DNA from 3 places in the Pseudoduganella sp. OTU4001 genome. Region 1 is predicted to be linked to each of the others. Evidence: predicted binding sites of a transcription regulator. Region 1 holds the regulator's gene; each other region holds the start of a gene.
The links. The regulator sigma-54, encoded in region 1, starts transcription at its own class of promoters, with help from an activator protein. The targets are predictions, from matches to a motif close to TGGCANGNAANCTGCTTT.
Positions count from the first base shown of each region.

Region 1 (3,272 bases):
GAACGCGCGCTGGTCAAACAGTCGCCGGAAGGCTACCAGCAGGTGACCCTGTACGGCGACGGCAAGAAGGCTACCTTCCGCCAGAAGCGCGACGGCGCCGGCGACCTGTGGGTCGAAGGCGATGCCGACCGCATCGAATACGACGAGCAGGCCGAGCTGGTGAAGATGTTCAACAAGGCCGCCATCCGCCGCCTGGAAGGCGGCAAGCAGAACGACGAAGTGCAGGGCGAATTCATCTCCTACGACAGCCGCAAGGAATTCTTCAGCGTGCGCAACACGGCCACCGGTGAGAGCAAGCCGGGCGGCGGCCGCGGCACCATGGTGATCCAGCCATCGCGCACCGAACCACCGGCGGAGAAGAAGTAAGCATGCAAGCAAATACCTGCGCCGACACCCTGGTGGTGCGCGGCCTTCAGAAATCCTACGGTAAACGCCAGGTTGTCCACGACGTATCGCTGCAAGTCGATTGCGGCGAAGTGGTGGGCCTGCTCGGCCCGAACGGCGCCGGCAAGACCACTTCCTTCTACATGATCGTGGGCCTGGTGGCATCCGACGCCGGCACCATCGATATCGGCGGCAGCGACGTCTCGAGCCTGCCGATCCACAAGCGCGCGCAACTGGGCCTGTCCTACCTGCCGCAGGAAGCTTCGGTATTCCGCAAGCTGACGGTGGAAGAAAATATCCGCGCCGTGCTGGAAATCCAGCAGGTGGACGGCAAGCCGCTGGCCAAGGCGGAAATCGACCAGCGCCTGGAAGCCCTGCTGGCAGACTTGCAGATTGAGAAGCTGCGCGAAAACCAGGCCCTGTCGCTGTCGGGCGGCGAGCGCCGCCGTGTGGAAATCGCACGCGCCCTGGCCACCAACCCGCGCTTCGTGCTGCTGGACGAGCCATTCGCCGGCGTCGACCCGATTGCCGTGATCGAAATCCAACGTATCGTACGTTTCCTGAAGGAGCGCAATATCGGTGTCCTGATCACCGACCATAATGTGCGTGAGACCCTCGGCATTTGCGACCGCGCCTACATCATCAACCAGGGCGCCGTGCTGGCTTCGGGCCGCCCAGATGACATCATCGCCAATGAATCCGTACGCCGGGTCTATCTCGGCGAACACTTCCGCATGTAAGCGAAAGCCATGAAACAAACACTGCAACTGCGAACCTCGCAACACCTGGCGCTGACGCCGCAGCTGCAACAATCCATCCGCCTGCTGCAGCTGTCCACGCTGGAGCTGCACCAGGAGCTGGAACAGCTGCTGAGCGATAACCCGATGCTGGAACGCCTCGACGATCCGCTCGACCACTCGGTACGCCTGCTGGCCGACGGCGCCATCAGCCAGGGCTCCGGCAACGACAGCGTCGCCACGCCCGAAGCTGCCCAGGCCACCGATGGCGGCGAAGCCGGCGCCAGCGCCGGCAGCGAAGGCGAAGGCTATGAAGGCGGCGAGGGCGAGGGCGCTGCCAACGGCAGCGACGATACCGACTGGAGCGCCAGCGCCGGCAGCAAATCCGCCGACGACGAAGACAGCCGCCCGCAGCTGGAAGCCTCCGGCTGCACCCTGCGCGAGCACCTGCTGGAACAGATGCGCGTGACCTTGCAGGAGCCGCGCGACCGCGCCCTGATGGAAATGATCATCGACGCGCTGGACGACAACGGCTACCTGGAAGAGCAGCTGGAAGAAATCCTGGAACGCCTGCCGCCCGAGCTGGAAATCGAGCTGGACGACCTGCGCTGCACCCTGGTGCTGCTGCAAAGCTTCGACCCGCCCGGCGTCGGCGCCCGCAACGCCTCCGAATGCCTGGCGCTGCAGATCAAGCGCATGCCCTGCGTGCCGCTGGTGACGCGCCGCATGGCCCTGACCATCGTCGAGAAGCACCTGGCCTGGTTCGCCCAGCGCGAATTCACCAAGTTGAAGAAAACGCTCGATTGCGACGACGAAGACCTGCGTGAAGCGCAAGCCGTGATCCGCCAATGCAACCCCCATCCGGGCGCCGAATTTGCGTCAGGCGAGTCAGACTATGTAGTGCCGGACGTGATCGTGAAGAAGGGCCGCGGCGGCTGGGTCGTCACGCTGAATAACGACGTGGTGCCGCGCCTGCGCGTGAATGCCCTGTATGCGAACCTGCTCAAGCAAGGCAAGAGCGAATCGCAGATGAATGGCCAGCTGCAAGAGGCCAAATGGCTGATCAAAAATATGCGCCAGCGCTTCGACACCATCCTGCGCGTGGCGGAAGCGATAGTAGAAAGACAAAAGAACTTTTTCAGCCACGGTGCGGTTGCCATGAGACCCCTTGTGTTGCGTGAAATAGCTGATACACTGGGACTACACGAGAGCACTATTTCCCGTGTTACAACTCAAAAATATATGCTCACCCCGCATGGCATGTTTGAGTTGAAATATTTCTTTGGCAGCCACGTCGCGACCGAAGCTGGGGGTGAAGCTTCATCGACTGCGATACGGGCGCTGATCGTGCAATTGACAGGAGCAGAAGACCCCAAGAATCCTTTATCCGACAGTAAGATTGCGGACATGCTGGGAGAACAAGGCATGGTAATTGCGCGACGGACTGTTGCCAAATATCGAGAAGCGTTGAAAATTCCTCCGGTAAGCCTCCGTAAATCTTTGTAGTGCATGGGTTCCTCTGTGCGCTTCGGCGCGCACGAACTCGAGAGCGACATCATCTTTAGGAGTGTGTATGAATCTCACCATCAGTGGACATCATGTCGAAGTGACCCCGGCTATTCGCGAGTACGTGCAAAACAAGCTGGAACGAGTCAAGCGCCATTTCGATCAAGTAATCGATATTGCTGTCATCCTGACTGTAGATAACCTCACCGAGAAAGAGAAACGCCAGAAAGCAGAAATCAACCTGCGCATGTCTGGCAAAACTGTTTACGTCGAAAGCCTGTCGCAGGACCTCTACGCCGCCATCGACACCCTGATTGATAAACTGGATCGCCAGGTCATGAAATACAAAGACCGTGTGCAGAACCACAATCACGCGGCCATCAAGCACTTCCCGGACACGTACGAAGCACCACCCTCCGCCATGTAAAGGACTGGCAGAGTAGGCACACCAAAGGGCGCATCTGGCGCCCTTTTTTGCGCCCAGTGTGCGTTAAAATATTTGCATGAGCGAACACGTCCAAACCCAAATCACCAACGGCACCGGCATCATCACGCTGGACCGCCCGAAAGCCCTCAATTCCCTGTCCCTCGACATGGTGCGCGCGATGACGCAGGCGCTGCTGGCCTGGCGCGAAGACGCCAGCG
Region 1 covers NZ_JASATG010000004.1:15,036-18,307, forward strand. The annotation lists gene lptA (lipopolysaccharide transport periplasmic protein LptA) at 1-366, shown strand, start outside; gene lptB (LPS export ABC transporter ATP-binding protein) at 369-1,124, shown strand; gene AAHE99_RS05015 (RNA polymerase factor sigma-54) at 1,134-2,627, shown strand; gene hpf (ribosome hibernation-promoting factor, HPF/YfiA family) at 2,695-3,054, shown strand; gene AAHE99_RS05025 (enoyl-CoA hydratase/isomerase family protein) at 3,131-3,272, shown strand, end outside.

Region 2 (3,272 bases), on a different contig from region 1:
CCAGACGAAATCAAGATCGGCATCATGCCAGGCCACATCCACCGCAAGGGCCGTATCGGCGTGGTATCGCGCTCCGGCACCCTGACCTATGAAGCGGTTGCTCAGCTGACCGCCCTGGGCCTGGGCCAGTCTTCGGCAGTTGGTATCGGCGGTGACCCGATCAACGGCCTGAAGCACATCGACGTGATGCGCATGTTCAACGACGATCCTGACACCGACGCGGTGATCATGATCGGCGAAATCGGCGGTCCGGACGAAGCCAACGCAGCCCGTTGGATCAAGGACAACATGAAGAAGCCAGTGGTTGGCTTCATCGCCGGTGTGACCGCTCCTCCAGGCAAGCGCATGGGCCACGCCGGCGCGCTGATCTCGGGCGGCGACGACACCGCGCAAGCCAAGCTGGAAATCATGGAAGCCTGCGGTATCAAGGTTACCAAGAACCCATCCGAAATGGGCCGCCTGCTGAAGGCAATGCTGTAATATTAGCTGTATGATAAAGGGGAGCTCCGGCTCCCCTTTTTCGTTTTTGGGTCTGACCCTCGGGTCTGACCCAGGTTTACCGGTTTAAAGGAGAAAAGTTTGGCAAAACTCGTCGTCATGCGTGAAGGAATCGTAGAGCAAACGGTGCAGCTCACCAAGGAGCGCATGACCGTTGGCCGCCACAAGCATAACGACATCGTCCTGGCCCACCCGGCGGTCAGCGGCGAGCACGCCATCATCACCACCATCCTGGACGACTCCTTCCTGGAAGACCTGCAAAGCACCAACGGTACTTTCGTCAACGGCCACCGTATCGGCAAGCACTTCCTGCAGAACAAGGACGTGATCAAGATGGCCAAGTACCACCTCGAATTCATCGCCGACGGCATCCGCCCCTTGGCCGCTGCCGCCGCCACCGTCCCCGCCATGCCGGCCCCGCCGCCGGCGCCGGTTTCCGAGTCGGCCCAGCTGCCGCTCGGCCACATCGAAGTCCTGAATGGCAGCAATAGCGGCAAGACCCTCAGCCTGACCAAGGCGGTGACCAGCCTTGGCCGTCCCGGTGTCCAGGTGGTCGTGATCGCCCGCGCCGCCGACGGCTATTCCGCCGCCCATGTGGAAGGCGACAAATCCCCCCTCCTGAACGGTGCGCCACTGGCGCGCCAGCCCCAGCGCCTGAAGGCCGGCGACGTGCTCGACCTGAGCGGCATCCAGATGGCGTTTCGTCAATCTTAATTGACAATTATTGTTACTTTCAAAACAATAGTTAATGTGTTTTGACAAAGATTGTCAGTAAGAGTTGCAAAAACTGACAATAATTGTCAAAAAACAAGTTGTTTTGGGGTAAAAGTGGTTGGCACGGCAATTGCTGTTACTAAATATGTAGTAACTATTGTTAGTTATCCACTATAAGGTTGAATAGATGAAATCCCTGAAAATGATGAAAAAACAAGCCCAAGCCGGCTTCACCCTGATTGAACTGATGATCGTTGTCGCCATCATCGGCGTGCTGGCCGCAGTGGCAATCCCTGCTTACTCCGACTACACCCTGAAGTCGAAAATCAACGTGGCGCTGGACTCGGTCGACGCTGTGAAGAAAAACCTTGGCGTTTGCCTCGGCGAAAATGGCGGTGACATCGGCGCATGCGGCCTGGGCGCTGGCGTTGCAGCTTTCAATCCAACCAAAGAAGTCAAGACCGTGACCATGGATGGCTCCGGCGTCCTCACGCTGACCCTGTCGGCCTTGGGTAAAAACGTGACTGACGGCGCGACCATCACCATGACCCCTTGCGGCCTGCTGAACGGTACCCGCTCCAATGTGACCTGGTACAACACCTCCACCGTCACCGCAGCCATCCCTCTGGCCGTGATCACGAAGAACAACCCAGCAACTGCTTGCGCGGCCACCGGCTCTTAATCAGTAGCTTCCTGAAAAGACCGGGCCAGTGGCCCGGTCTTTTTTTGCCGTTTTTTGTCAGCGCTGCGACAAAAAACGTCAGCATGCATCCCAAAAGTGACAATCTGTGACAATTTTGGGGACATTTTGCTCAAATTTTAGGCAAAAAAGGCTGGCACACCGATTGCTCATACCCAAGTGTCCCACCCAATTTTAGTTTCTTACCTGAAGGAGTAGCAAAATGAAATCCATGAAAATGATTAAGCGTCAGGCTCAAGCCGGTTTTACCCTGATCGAACTGATGATCGTTGTTGCTATCATCGGTATCCTGGCCGCAGTGGCAATCCCAGCCTACTCCGACTACACCCTGAAAGCCAAGATCGGTAACGCGCTGTCCGCAGTCGACCCAGTGAAGACCGCGGTCGGCACCTGCGCACAGGAAGCTGGCGGTACTCTGACCGGTTGCGGCATCGGCGCCGGTGTGGTTCCAGCCTTCAACCCAACCAAAGAAGTGACCGCGGTTTCCTTCGACACCACCAGCGGCGTCGTGGAACTGACCTTGGCTGACCTGGGTAAAGGCGTGACCGCTGGCAAGAAGATCACCATGACCCCATGCGGCCTGACTGGCGGCAAAGCTAACGTGACCTGGTACAACACCACCGACATCACCGAAGCCGTACCAAAAGCAGCAATTGAAAAGAATAACCCAGCAACTGCTTGCGCAGCAGCTGCCTCCGGTACCTAATCGCTAGCGTATCGAATAAAAAACCGGGCTTCGGCCCGGTTTTTTTTATTGGCGGCAGCTCACACGATTTTTTGCCGGTCGGCCAGCATGGCCTCGTAGGTCAGGTTTTGCAGCAGGGTGAAGTGGGCAGGGTCGAGGTTGGTGAACTGCACGCCGTAGCTGAACACATCCTTCCCCTCCATTTTTTGCGACTGCGCCACGCTGGCATTGCGGATCAGCGCCGGCGTATGGATCACCACTTGCCGGTTATCCGGCGGCGCCAGCAGGGTAAAGTCGAGCTGCACCAGATCGCCGTCGCGGCCGACCGGCGTGGCCGACTCGACCAGGGCGCCGGAGACGCTCAGGTTGACCAGGAACACCGAAGCGTGATGGCCATCGTCGCGGATCATCTGGGCCGGAATATCGACCTTGACCCGCATCGCCGCGCGCAGGCTGGTGCCCTGGATATCGGTAGGGAAGCTCACGTGGGCATACATCAGCGGCCGCAGGAAAACGCGCTGCACCACGGTCGAGAAAGAGCACACATTGACGCCGGAGAAGACACGCACAGTCAGCTTGTCGCCTTCGCTGATCGCGATGGGCATGCCGTTTTCCTGAGGAATCTTGACGATCATATACTCGTCTTTGACCCAGCCGATCACGGTGGAGAAGTGC
Region 2 covers NZ_JASATG010000013.1:60,023-63,294, reverse strand. The annotation lists gene sucD (succinate--CoA ligase subunit alpha) at 1-480, shown strand, start outside; gene AAHE99_RS13910 (FHA domain-containing protein) at 580-1,212, shown strand; gene AAHE99_RS13905 (pilin) at 1,400-1,894, shown strand; gene AAHE99_RS13900 (pilin) at 2,115-2,618, shown strand; gene AAHE99_RS13895 (flagellar brake protein) at 2,678-3,272, opposite strand, start outside.
Region 2: the regulator sigma-54 is predicted to act here: its motif matches at 1,332-1,349, upstream of AAHE99_RS13905 (pilin).

Region 3 (3,272 bases), on a different contig from region 1:
CGGCGAGGCCGTGCTTTTTCAGTTCGCGACGCAGGCCTTCCACGCCGTCTTCGCTCTCGATGATGAAAGCTTCATCGATGACGTCGCCGTAGTGGCGGTTGGTGGTTTCCACCGCCAGGTCGGCCAGGTCGCCGTCGGCCTCGATGCTCCACAGATGGACATCCTCGTCTTCGGCGAAGGTCTTGAAGCGCCAGGTGCCTTTTTCAGTCTGCACGAACTGGATCGTGTCGAACTGTTCGTCGGTGGCTTCCGACTCTTCGTCATTGATGTAGCTGCTCTTGATGCTCAGCAGGAAAAGTACCAGGACTGATTTCATTTTTACTTCCGTGCGATTTTGTATCGCTATTATAGGCGCCCATGATGCAGAGCCACAGGCAAGTGCCGATCTCGCCAAGCGAGGCCGGGATGGACAGCAGGTCCGCGCCGGGCAGGGCGGCAAAGTCGGCCACCAGGATGTGGCCGAACGCCTCCAAGGCGTAGCCCGCGCTGCCCACCATCAGCAGGATGCCGAGCAGTTTGGGCAGGATGCCGGATTTAAAAACGAGATAGCCGAAAGGCGCCAGCCACAGGCTCCAGAACACCTGGTTCAGGATCATGCCCTTGCTGTAGGCCTTCAGCGACAGCATGACTTGCTGCGCCAGGACGTCCGGTGCGATGCCGCGCAGGTAGCCGGCGTCGCTGATCAGGTTCAGCACTTCGAGGCGGTGGCCGACGTTGGCAAAGGAGAGCGGCACGCTGGCCACCGCCAGCGCCACCATCACGCTCGCCGCGCCGCGGCCATAGGGACTGAGAAGCCGGTAAAGCGCCAGCGGCAGCAGCAGGAAGGCGAGATAGCACACCAGGCTGGCCGCAATGCCGGCGCGGTACAACCCTTCCTGGGCGATGATGCTGGCCATGGCGGCAGCTGGATCGCTGCCGATCTTCAGCTGCGCCGGCACGTACATCAGCGCGAAGATGCCGGCGACAACCACCACCAGATACAGCAAGCCGGCGGTGCGCGCCAGGCGCTTGGCCGGGTGCATCTCAGGCGGTTTTTTGTTTGCGGCGCATTGCTGCCAAGCCGGCGAAGCCGAGGCCCAGCAAGGTCAGCGAACCTGGCTCCGGCACGTCGCGTGTTGGCACGTTGTCGAAGGCGATGTTGTCGACGACCTCGATCAGGTCGATAGCGGCGCCTGCGGCATCCCCATACCAGAAGACCGCGCTGTTGAAGTTGGCGCCGGAGAAGGCGATCGACTGGTCGGACAGGTCGTTGAGGTTCACCTGCACGCTGACCAGGCCAACCGAAGTGGCCCCATCGAACAGTTCAAGCCAGGCGCGGGCGCTTGCCGAAGCATATTCCGGATCATCATTGCCGAAGATCAGGCTCAGCGAATTGACGGTCGAGTCGAAGGTCATGCGCAGTTGGCTGGCGTCGTCCCAATTGACCGCCAGGGCGCGCGTCCCGATGGCCTGGTGGCTGAGGATTTGGAGCTCCGCATTGACGGTATCGAAGAAATGGACGCCGGGATCCGATGCCGAAGTAAAGCCGTTTCCAACAAACCCCATCGCGTCGGATTCGAAATTGATGAAACCCGCCGCGGCTGGTTGGCTTACAAGCAACATCATGGCCGCCACTACGGCGCCAAAACTCGACTGGAAGATGCGCATATTTCCCTCGTGAATTATGTTTGGACGAACGAACATATTGCTGAGGTAGCTTAAGCAAAGTACATGCCACGAAAATTCATTCAATGAATTCAATGACATACCAAGCTTGCCATGCGCATGCCGACGAGTAATGTAAAGTTACTCGACGATATCCGGAATGATTATGGGTGGTAGTCGATGATCAGCGGCGCGTGGTCGGAGAACTTCACTTCCTTGTAGACCGACACGGCGTGCGCCTTGGCGGCGATGCCTGGGGTAGCGACGTGGTAGTCAATACGCCAGCCCACGTTCTTGGCATAAGCCTGGCCGCGGTTGGACCACCAGGTGTACTGCTCTTCGCGCGGGTCGAGGCCGCGGTGCACGTCAACGTAGCCGACTTCATCGAACAGCTTGGTCATCCAGGCGCGTTCTTCCGGCAGGAAGCCGGAGTTCTTCAGGTTGCCCTTCCAGTTTTTCAGGTCGATCTCTTTGTGGGCGATGTTCCAGTCGCCGCAGATCACGAATTCGCGGCCTTCGGCGCGCAGCTGCTGCAGGTGCGGCAGGAACAGGTCCATGAAGCGGAACTTGGCCAGCTGGCGTTCCTCGGACGAGGAGCCGGAAGGGCAGTACACCGAAATCACCGTCAGGTTGCCGAAATCGGCGCGCACATAGCGGCCCTCGGCGTCGAATTCTTCGCTGCCAAAGCCGATCATCACGCGGTCCGGCGCCACTTTGCTGTAGATGCCGGTGCCGGAGTAGCCCTTCTTCTCAGCGTAGTGGAAGTGGCCGTGGTAACCGTGCGGGTTGAGGAATTCCTCCGTCATGTCCGCTGCCTGCGCTTTCAGTTCCTGCACGCAGATGATGTCGGCGTCGATTGTGCCCATCCAGTTGAAAAAGCCCTTCTTGGCGGCGGAGCGGATACCGTTCAGGTTCGCGGAAATGATTTTTGGCATAGGTGTTCCGGTTAAAATACTGGCACTTTGAACAAAGATGGGTGCACTATGAGCAATTTGAGGCAAGAGTTTATCGCGTTTTCCGTACAGGCGGGAGTGCTGAAATTCGGCGAGTTTACGACTAAAGCAGGGCGCCAATCGCCCTATTTCTTCAACGCCGGCCTGTTCCACGACGGCGCCACCCTGGCCAAGCTGGCCGACTTCTACGCCCAGACCCTGCTGGACTCCGGCGTGCAGTTCGACATGCTGTTTGGCCCGGCCTACAAGGGCATCACCCTGGCATCCGCCACCTCGATGGCGCTGGCCGGCAAGGGCCGCAACACCTCCTTCGCCTACAACCGCAAGGAAGCCAAGGACCACGGCGAAGGCGGTACCCTGGTCGGCGCCAAGCTGACTGGCAAGGTTGTCATCATTGACGACGTGATTTCGGCCGGTACCTCGGTGCGCGAATCGGTGGAAATGATCCGCAACGCCGGCGCCGAGCCGTGCGCGGTGCTGATCGCGCTGGACCGCATGGAGCGCGGCGGCAAGGATGGCCAGATGTCCGAACTGTCGGCGGTGCAGGAAGTCAGCAAGAACTACGGCATTCCGGTGATCTCGATCGGCAACCTGTCCGACCTGTTCACCTACCTGTCGGCCGACCCGTCGCTTGCACCATACAAGGACGCGGTAGCCGCCTACCGTAGCAAGTAC
Region 3 covers NZ_JASATG010000038.1:39,506-42,777, reverse strand. The annotation lists gene AAHE99_RS23555 (hypothetical protein) at 1-316, opposite strand, end outside; gene AAHE99_RS23550 (DUF4386 domain-containing protein) at 261-1,022, opposite strand; gene AAHE99_RS23545 (PEP-CTERM sorting domain-containing protein) at 1,024-1,647, opposite strand; gene AAHE99_RS23540 (exodeoxyribonuclease III) at 1,809-2,579, opposite strand; gene pyrE (orotate phosphoribosyltransferase) at 2,628-3,272, shown strand, end outside.
Region 3: the regulator sigma-54 is predicted to act here: its motif matches at 1,699-1,716, upstream of AAHE99_RS23545 (PEP-CTERM sorting domain-containing protein).